3 regions of the Priestia sp. JNUCC 25 genome follow, and region 3 is predicted to be linked to each of the others. Evidence: riboswitches for the same ligand, from Rfam matches in the RefSeq annotation. Region 3 holds a riboswitch; each other region holds the start of a gene.
The links. Region 3 has a riboswitch for thiamine pyrophosphate ahead of thiC (phosphomethylpyrimidine synthase ThiC). Riboswitches for the same ligand answer to the same signal wherever they lie in the genome.
Positions count from the first base shown of each region.

Region 1: linked by a shared signal. The riboswitch ahead of JNUCC25_RS02790 (thiamine phosphate synthase) and the one ahead of thiC (phosphomethylpyrimidine synthase ThiC) in region 3 are both predicted to bind thiamine pyrophosphate.
Region 2: linked by a shared signal. The riboswitch ahead of tenA (thiaminase II) and the one ahead of thiC (phosphomethylpyrimidine synthase ThiC) in region 3 are both predicted to bind thiamine pyrophosphate.

Region 1 is NZ_CM132211.1:521,229-524,510, reverse strand. It holds gene thiO (glycine oxidase ThiO) at 1-826, opposite strand, end outside; gene JNUCC25_RS02790 (thiamine phosphate synthase) at 810-1,433, opposite strand; TPP riboswitch at 1,555-1,656, opposite strand; gene JNUCC25_RS02785 (hypothetical protein) at 1,819-2,034, opposite strand; gene crcB (fluoride efflux transporter CrcB) at 2,082-2,471, opposite strand; gene JNUCC25_RS02775 (fluoride efflux transporter FluC) at 2,472-2,870, opposite strand; gene JNUCC25_RS02770 (amino acid ABC transporter substrate-binding protein) at 3,212-3,282, shown strand, end outside.
Region 2 is NZ_CM132211.1:2,148,728-2,152,009, reverse strand. It holds gene JNUCC25_RS10905 (hypothetical protein) at 1-87, opposite strand, end outside; gene JNUCC25_RS10900 (TspO/MBR family protein) at 391-1,137, opposite strand; TPP riboswitch at 1,364-1,462, shown strand; gene tenA (thiaminase II) at 1,558-2,247, shown strand; gene JNUCC25_RS10890 (aldehyde dehydrogenase) at 2,276-3,282, opposite strand, start outside.
Region 3 is NZ_CM132211.1:419,966-423,247, forward strand. It holds gene JNUCC25_RS02290 (hypothetical protein) at 61-249, opposite strand; gene thiC (phosphomethylpyrimidine synthase ThiC) at 227-1,996, opposite strand; TPP riboswitch at 2,110-2,224, opposite strand; gene JNUCC25_RS02300 (hypothetical protein) at 2,306-2,596, opposite strand; gene JNUCC25_RS02305 (undecaprenyl-diphosphate phosphatase) at 3,054-3,282, shown strand, end outside.

The DNA of each region.
Region 1 (3,282 bases), 100 kb from region 3:
CCGTCTTGGTAAAATCATGCTGTAGCTTAGTTGCCCCGATTACGATTCTTCCACCAGTCTTAGGCACTAAGTAAAAACCTTCATCTAAAAAAATCGTTTTAGAAAGCAGCGGCTTATGACTTTGAAGAGCAATACACTCCCCTTTTACGGGAAACACCTGACCTACATGTTCAGAAGAAATAAAGCGTTTAGCCCATGAGCCTGCTGCAATAACTACTTTTTCTCCATAAAAAGAGCCTTTGGACGTCTGTACACCTTTTACTGTTTCATTTTCCATAATAAGAGAATGAACGTCACAGTATTCGAATACATCTGCTCCGTGATACAAGGCTCCATGAGCAAGAGCTTGCGTTAACTTAGCCGGAGCTAGCTGGCCGTCTCCCGGTATTGTAATGGCTCCGTATATGTCTGGAGAGAGCCCGGGTTCTAACAAACGCGCTTCTTTTACATCGATCCATCTTACATGTTCATCCCACCGGTGGTGCTGAGCGGCTTTTTTCTTTAATACGTGTGCATCTTCTTCTGTTACAGCGACTTTTAATAAGCCTTTTTGAATGAGCTCTACATCGATGGCCGTTTTTTCTTTTAGTTCCTTCACCAGTTCAGGAAACATGCTTCTGCTCTTAATAGCAAGGTCTAAAAGAGGACCTTCTTCATCAATTTCAGCTTGAGCACCTAAAATACCAGCGGCTGCACTTGAAGCTTCACAACCAATTTGATTGCGTTCAAGAATAGCTACTGACGCTCCTTGTTTTGACAAATGATAAGCGATAGAAGAGCTGATTATACCTCCTCCGATTAACAGTACATCATAATGCTGCTTCATTTTCTCCACCTCCAGATGTCCATATATGAGAATATTGTTTAATCGCTTTGAGGGGATCTTGCGCAAGCATGACACCAGACATCACAGCTATACCGTGTGCTCCTGTTTGAAGCACCTCTTTGGCATTTACAGGTGTAATTCCTCCAATGGCAATAACAGGTATCTGCACAGCGTCTACTACTTCTTTTAGTGCTGCTATCCCTCGACTTTTTAATCCTTTTTTTGAATGTGTTGAATAAATATGTCCGTATAGAATGTAGTGAGCACCATCTTTTTCAGCTTCTAAAGCCTCTTCCACAGAGTGAACTGATTTTCCGACAATAAGAGAAGGAAATGCGTCTATAACAACCGAAACGTCTAAACTATGATAGGCAAGCTGTACGCCTTTTGCTTTTAAAGCATGCGCTACATCAACTCGGTCATTCAAAATAATTTTAGAGCGACAAAATGGCAGGCTTTCTAGTAAACATTGAATCTGCTTTGCCGTTTTCTCTTTTTCTCTAATATGAACGGCGCCCGCAAAAGGCGCGATAGCCGTTAAAATTTTTTGAAGCTCTTCGATTGGCTGCTTATCTGTTGTAATGACATGAAATTTAGGAATATCCACATGATCGAAACCTTTCTATTCAGAATAAAGAGAAATTTCAATCACCTCATCTTGTGTAGAGGGTTTTATTACATACAAAAAACCACTCTACAACGTAGAGTGGTTAGCATGCATCGTTATGTAAACATGATCACCACTTCCCTACGCTGGTCCAAACCAGATCAGGTTCAAAGGGTCCGAAATACATTCGTCTCAGCTTCAAAAAGCTCCCCTAGTGATTGCTATTTATTGATTTTGTTTTCGCACTTAAAATTATAACACAACTAGATGTAAATACAATATCTCTTTATGCTCTTACGGCTCTCTTCCTTTTATAGATGTATCTTTTAAGCTTCTTTAGTAAGTAAGAGGCCCGGCGCACCGCATCATTCTGCTTTTTATATGGTTAGTAATCGGTATAGTCGTCAAATTCTTCTTTGTCTTTTTCCTTTTTCCGATCCCATATAAACAGCAGGAGTAACATAATAAAAGTTAGAATATAAAAACCGTAAAAAATAAATGCCGCGACAACATTTATAAATAAAAATAAAAAACCGATGATCTGACCTGCAACAGCTACAATCAACAAAATGTATTTCCAAACTTCTGCTTTTCTATCCATTCTCTACTTCTCCGTCTTTTTGTTTTTCCCTACTAGAAACGTTCTCTTTACTTAAATAAAAACGTTCCTGCCAGTAAACCGACTGTAAATAAACCAACTGTTCCAAATGCTGAAATCCCCACATACGCCAACATTTTTCGATAAGACTTTTCTCGAATTAACTGTACGGTTTCCACACTGAACGTTGAAAAAGTGGTAAAGGCACCAAAAAACCCAATGCCAATCATTAAAAATATTGAATCATCATAAGCATGACTCGGAACCTTTCCATAATAACTACCGTAAAAAAGACCAAGGCCAAACGCACCGAACAAGTTTACAAACAGCATTGATACTGGAAAAGGAGGGTTTGAAACTATTTTTGTAACTTTTAAACCCAAAAGATAACGGCATATCCCTCCAGCTGCCCCGCCAAGTGCCAAGCTTACTATGCTCATTTACTTCACCTCATGTACTTTCACTAAATTTCCCCCTGCCGCTTCACCGCATAGATAGCCTGCTAAAGCAAGAAGGATTCCACCTACTAAAGAGACAATTACATAAATGGCTCCCCAAAATAAATGGTGCTGAGTGAGAGAAATGACGTCTCCTGCAAACGTTGAATACGTTGTAAAACCGCCGCACACGCCAACTCCTAGTCCAAGCTTTATCCATTCTTTTGGCTTTTTCCACCCAAAAAATCCTGTTAATAGGCCTAGTATGAAGCTTCCTAATAGGTTTTCAATTACCGTTCCTATTGGATAGCCCGTGTATAATAAGGAAAGATTCAGCAAATAACGTGCATATGTACCAGCGATAGCACCAAAGGCAATTGAGATTAAGTTTATGGCTTTCATCATATCGCTCCGTTTCATAAATTCTTCTTTAAGTGTACCATAAGGAATTTATTTCTACCTTAACATTTAACTATATGTTTATTGCACCAAAAGTCATGAAAAAATGAAAGAGAAAATCGTCGCATGAAACTTCCTTTTTACTCCTCAAACCTCCCTTAAAAATCCACTTAATCCAAATTTTAAAATCTTTCTGTATCTTTATGACAAACCGTGTATAGAAGGTATATTTCCCTTATTTTAAGTCACATTAATCGTATAAGTTTTTTTTGTTGACTTTTGCTGTGTTCTTGTTTAGTATCACAGAGTATCATTTCCTATCAGAATACTAGGGGGTTTAGAAAATGAAGAAATTTGCTGCACTTTTGTCGCTACTATTAGCTTTCACAGTTGTGCTTGCCGCATGCGGTTCTAG
Region 2 (3,282 bases), 1.7 Mb from region 3:
ACGCTCTGCATCTTCATAACTCTCGCACGTCACTTGTTTATATTCCATATCATCTTTATCTGTGTAAGCGACTAAATATGTTTCCATTTTAACTCCTCCTAATACAACCTGTATGTAACGTATGTTGCCTTTTTCGTTTATTTCTAAACATATAGGCTCCAAACATAAAGCCTAGCATACTATAATAGCGGAACTTCAATTTAAAAAAGTTGAATTTTTCATTATGCACCGATGCAACATGGAGGTTACACTTATGACATTTATTTTATCATTCGTACCAATTGTTGTTCCTTTTGGTATTTTAATTAGCTTAATTGCTTTTACAGCTGCTTTTTTACAATCAAAAGAGCATCATAAAAAGCTCTAGCTTACAAAAGCTAGAGCTTCTTTTTAAAAACGTCTATAGCGTTTAATCAATCCCACAATAATGGCAATTGCTAATAAAACAACTGAAATGATGACAGTAATGACAATTGGCTGATTTCCACTTTGCTTCACTGCAATGGCAATATAAGCCCAAATAAAAACAAGCGGATAAACAGCGTCTCGGTTTTTTAATGTAAACATAATGCCCAGCGCAGCTCCTACCAGCAGCATAATAATCGTCCATGCTAACTCGCTCAGGCCAAGCAAATGCTGTATTCCATTTGCTTGAAATACGACAAACACATTGACAATAGTCGCAACAGAAATCCATCCAAGATAAAGCGAAATCGGCAGACGCATAAACCATGTCGTCATCCGAGAATGCTGAATAATGGAATATACAATCATTAATGTGCCTAGAATAAAGAGCATAACTAAAAGAGATAACTTATAGTAATCGTTTTGGAAAATAAAGATCCACGCACTATTTAACAAACAGTTTAGAAAAAACCAAATGCCGATACGTGCATATATTTCCTTTTGATCTTCTCTTGCAAAAAATTGGCGTATAACCCAAATGGTTAATAATAAATAAATAACGCCCCAGATAGCAAAGGCATAACCCGCTGGTGTAAACAACGTAGGAACTTGCGCAGAAGCTTCTCCGGTTGTTTTGCCTCCTATTGGAATGGCATTTGCTAAATAATTCACAAGCAGTGTAATAGCCAAGCCTACTGTATTTAATACAGCATACAAACGAAATTTCGCCATTTTGTTCTCTCCTTTCTTCTATTTATATGGGAGTGTTTCGGAGACGAAAACGGCTCTTCCCTTCATTAATACCTCTTCTTCCCTAAAAATATGCATTTTTAAACAAAAATGATTAAAAATAGCTTTAAGAAATTTCCTCTTTAAGAAAGAAAAGCGGTTAGCACACAATTTCCCATAACGCTTTCTATTTTTCAGAATATATGGTAAGTTAAACATAGATTAATAGGAAGTCCACTAGGGGTGCCCACCGGCTGAGACAAGTTTTCTTGATCCCTTTGAACCTGATCTGGCTCATACCAGCGTAGGAAAGTGGCAATGTTCAGTTTTTTACTGTCCTTTGCCACTCCGTTTATAAACGGAGTGTTTTTTATTTCCTTTATGTGCTTGTTTGTGACTTCCTCATATTAAAGGAGGATTTTGATGTCATTTTCATCTCAATTAAGACAAGAAGCAAACTATATTTACGAAGCCATTTTTAACCATCCTTTTATTAAAGGAATTGCTGAAGGAAACGTGCCAAAAGAAGCGCTTATTCACTACGTTTCTCAAGATTACGAATACTTAACAGCATTTGTTCGCATTTACGGCGCTGCTTTAACGAAATGCCGCACGCGTACCGAAATGGAAGCCTTTAATGCCGGCATTTCTACGGTATTACATAGTGAAGTACACCCTCACAATAATTTTTGTGAAGTAGCAGGCGTACGTTATGAAGACCTTCACACTGAGACGCTTTCACCGACAGCCAGCCACTACATTAACCATATGACAAGCGTTGCGCATACAGGCAGCTTAGCAGAAATCATTGCAGTGCTTCTTCCATGTCCATGGACGTACGTTGAAATTGGGCAGCGCATTACAGAACAAGTAAATCCATCTCCTTCTCATCCTTTTTATGAATGGATTCAGTTTTATAATAATGAAGAAATGAATGGCACAACACAATGGTTTTGTAACAAGCTCGATGAACTCGCCGAACAAGCGACTGAAGAAGAACGTAACCGTATGAAAGATCACTTCATCAAAAGCTGTGAACTCGAGTATTTATTTTGGGAAATGGCATATACCCAAGAAAAATGGCCGCTTTCTCAGCTTTCACTTTCAAAATAACGAAAAAGCCTCCTATCAGGAGGCTCTTTTATTTCAGTAATTTTTTGATCATTTTCAAGCTTTGTTTTTCCGAAGGATAGCGGAATGACAAATCAAACTTGGTTGTTTGAGACAGCATGCTTTTAAAATGAGTAAATGTCTGAAAGCTGTCTTTTCCATGATATTGACCCGTGCCGCTTTCTCCCACTCCGCCAAACGGTAAATATGGCGTAGCGATATGCATAAGCGTATCGTTTATACAGCCTCCTCCAAATGAAAGACGCTCCGTTATGGCGTTTTGCACATCTTCACTTTCTGTAAATAAGTAAAGAGCTAACGGCTTAGCTTTTTCTTGAACTTTATGAATGACTTCGTCTAGTGTTTCATATTCAATCATAGGAAGAATAGGCCCAAAGATTTCTTCTTGCATGACATCTGAGGTCCAGCTTACTTCACTTAACACCGTAGGTTCTATTGTTAGCGTGTTTTTATTGTACCCGCCTCCAACTATAGCATTTCCGTCTTTTAAAAACTCAACTAGCCGAGTAAAATGGCGCTCACTGACAATACGGCCATAGCGGTCGCTTTCAAGCGGATTACTACCGTAAAATTGAGAAATCGCTTCGCGAAGTTTCTCTACAAGCTGCGCTTTTACCTTTTTATGCACGAGCAAATAATCAGGAGCAACGCACGTTTGGCCTGCATTCATCCCTTTACCAAACATAATTCGCTTCGCTGCAAGATCTAGGTTTGCGTCTTCATGTACAATGCACGGACTTTTTCCGCCTAGCTCAAGCGTGACGGGAATAAGCTGCTTCCCTGCTTCTTGCATAATAATTTTCCCTACATTTACACTTCCCGTAAAGAAAATATAATCAACGGGCTGTTTTAAAAGCAGACTTGTAGTGTCTACAGCCCCTTCAACCACCGTCACAAATGCTGGGTCAAAAGCTTCAGCTAGTAATTCTTGTATAACGCGAGATACGCTAGGCGTTAATTCAGAAGGTTTTATAATCGCCGTGTTTCCAGCGGCAATCGCTCCTACTAAAGGAGACA
Region 3 (3,282 bases):
AAAAATCCGAGCGAGCTGGATTCTTAATCAAGAATTCAACTCGTTCGGATTTTTCTTCAACTAAAATACTTTTGGCTCAGCCTCTGCTTGTTGTTGATAGAAACACTTAATGCAGCGTCTTACGGAAGAATGTGAGGATTCAACGATAATGTGCTGACAATTTTGCTGAACAAATAATAACTTTCTTTCAAGCTGCTTAATTTGTTCTTTAAGCTGTTCTACTTCATTATTGATAGATATTTGAACCACTGTTAACAAACTCTTTAGCTTTTTCTTTCATTCCTTCTTTTCTTACTTCGTGTACATCTTTTTCATTTTCTTGAGCCATGTTACGAATATCTTGAGAAATACGCATCGAACAGAATTTAGGTCCACACATTGAACAGAAATGGGCTGTTTTAGCACCTTCAGCGGGAAGTGTTTCATCGTGATATTCTTTTGCGCGCTCTGGATCTAGTGACAGGTTAAATTGATCATTCCATCTAAACTCAAATCTTGCTTTAGACAGCGCGTTATCGCGTTTTTGTGCTCCTGGATGGCCTTTTGCTAGGTCAGCGGCATGCGCAGCAATTTTATAGGTGATAACGCCTTCTCGAACGTCTTCTTTATTCGGAAGTCCTAAATGTTCTTTTGGCGTTACGTAGCAAAGCATAGCTGTCCCAAACCAGCCAATCATTGCAGCCCCAATACCTGATGTAATATGGTCATAGCCTGGAGCGATGTCGGTTGTAAGCGGTCCAAGAGTATAGAAGGGAGCTTCCTGGCATATTTCCATTTGTTTATCTACGTTTTCTTTGATGAGGTGCATAGGAACATGTCCAGGGCCTTCAATCATAACTTGAACATCGTGTTTCCAAGCAATTTTAGTTAATTCACCAAGCGTTTCTAATTCACCGAACTGTGCCTCATCATTAGCATCTGCAATGGAACCAGGACGTAGCCCATCGCCAAGCGAAATAGAAATATCGTATGCTTTACAGATTTCACAGATTTCTTCAAAGCGAATATATAAAAAGTTCTCTTCATGATGAGCTAAACACCACTGCGCCAAGATGGATCCTCCGCGTGAAACAATACCTGTCGTACGTTTGGCTGTCAGAGGAATATAGCGTAAAAGAACACCTGCGTGAATAGTAAAGTAATCAACACCTTGTTCTGCTTGTTCAATTAATGTATCGCGATATGCTTCCCACGTTAGATCTTCTGCTACGCCTTTTACTTTTTCAAGCGCTTGGTAAATAGGAACGGTCCCTACAGGAACAGGCGAGTTGCGGATAATCCATTCGCGCGTTGTGTGGATATCCTTTCCTGTTGATAAATCCATAATCGTATCGGCTCCCCAACGCGTTGCCCATGTCATTTTTTCTACTTCATCTTCAATAGCTGAACGAATAGCTGAATTTCCGATATTAGCATTGATTTTCACGTGGAATTTGCGGCCGATAATCATCGGTTCGCTCTCAGGGTGATTGATATTATTAGGGATAATGGCACGCCCTCTTGCTACTTCTTCACGCACGACTTCAGGATCCATCTGTTCACGAATAGCGATAAATTCCATTTCGGGTGTGATGATTCCTTTTTTCGCATAGTGCATTTGCGTTACATTTTGATTTTTTTTCGCGCGCAACGGTAAACGATTAGTGATAAAGCGCTCGTACTGATCTCTTGGATCACCATCATAATACCCGTTATCCTGTGGCTGAACCGTACGGCCTTGATATGTTTCTACATCATTTCGTTCTGCAATCCACTTTTCGCGCAGAGCCGGTAATCCTTTTTGTAAATTAATTTCATAACAGGGATCTGTATAAACACCGCTCGTGTCGTATACACGTACGGGACTATTTTCTTCTTCACCAAAAGATCCTGTAGTAGGAGACTGATGAATTTCACGCATAGGCACTTTAAGGTCTTCTCTGGATCCTTGGACATATACTTTGTGACTGTTTGGAAAAGGCTTTTTCATAGAAACTGATACATTTTGTTTTGACATTACATATTCCTCCGGTTTCGCATAAAGTGTAGCTATACCGAACCATAAAAAAATCGGGTTCTGTGATAGACAGAACCCGATGGAATAGGCGAAAAAAGAATAAACATATACTATTCTTTTCAAGACTACTTCCCTCCGCTGGTATAACCCAAATCAGGTTCAAAGGGTTAAAGAGTTTTATTGCACTCTTCTCTCAGTCTGAGCTATCAGACACCCCTAGTAGAAATAACATTCAAATTATTCAATTTACGGCTTAAGTTTACCATCATTCGGTAAAAAATCAACCCTTAAATAAAAAAAGCTAGACAATTAACGTTGTCTAGCAGCATCGATTGCAATCACAATAGCTGTAATAATATGCATGATAAACCCTAAAAATGGAATCCAAGCAACCAGTGAGGTAACAATCCCTAGTATGTTTCCATAAGCAGATAAACCTCGTCTATTAGCTAAAATGAGCGTGATAGCATGAAGAATAAATCCAATAAAAAGAGGAGTATAACTAAAGCCCATAACAATCCCCGCGCCAATTAAAGGAATTCCCAGCAAGGCTTCATACCCAGCAGTGACCCATTTCATTGTACGTACATTTCCATTCATAGTAAAAAGCCTCCTAAAAAAGATACTACTATATACGAGAAAAGAGAGAAAAAAGTTTCAAATTACTTAGGGGATATGTCGTATAAGCAAGCACTAGTTGATTAAAATGATAGATAACAGTAAAGGAGATGGAAAAAACATAATGATTTAGTCATATTTTCACACTAAAGAAAAATAGTCTAGATGATTCATTTTTAGCTAAGGGCCCGGAATTTATACCGAACATAGTGACTAATTTCTAAAAAAAATAAAAGCTGATATCGTGTTTTTTGGTTATAGCATGTAAGGTTTTTATTACAAATTATTAAAGATTCTTATCTTTTTGCAAATACACATTGTATTTCATAGTTTTAACAATTATGATAAAAAAGCAAGTGTCAAAATAGGAAAATAGTTGAGCATGTAAAACGAAGCGATAAGCTTATTAATTTGAAAGAAAGGCAAGGTACATAGCTTTATGTGGGAAATTATTGTAGCAATCATTTTAGGGATTGTAGAAGGTTTAACAGAGTTTGCTCCTGTTTCGTCAACTGGGCATATGATTATTGTGGATGACCTGTGGTTAAATTCAAAAGAATTATTTTCATCTCCAGTAGCTAATACATTTAAAATTGTTATTCAGCTAGGGTCGATCTTAGCAGTAGTTGTTATTTTTAAAGATCGTTTTATTAATTTATTAGGATTAG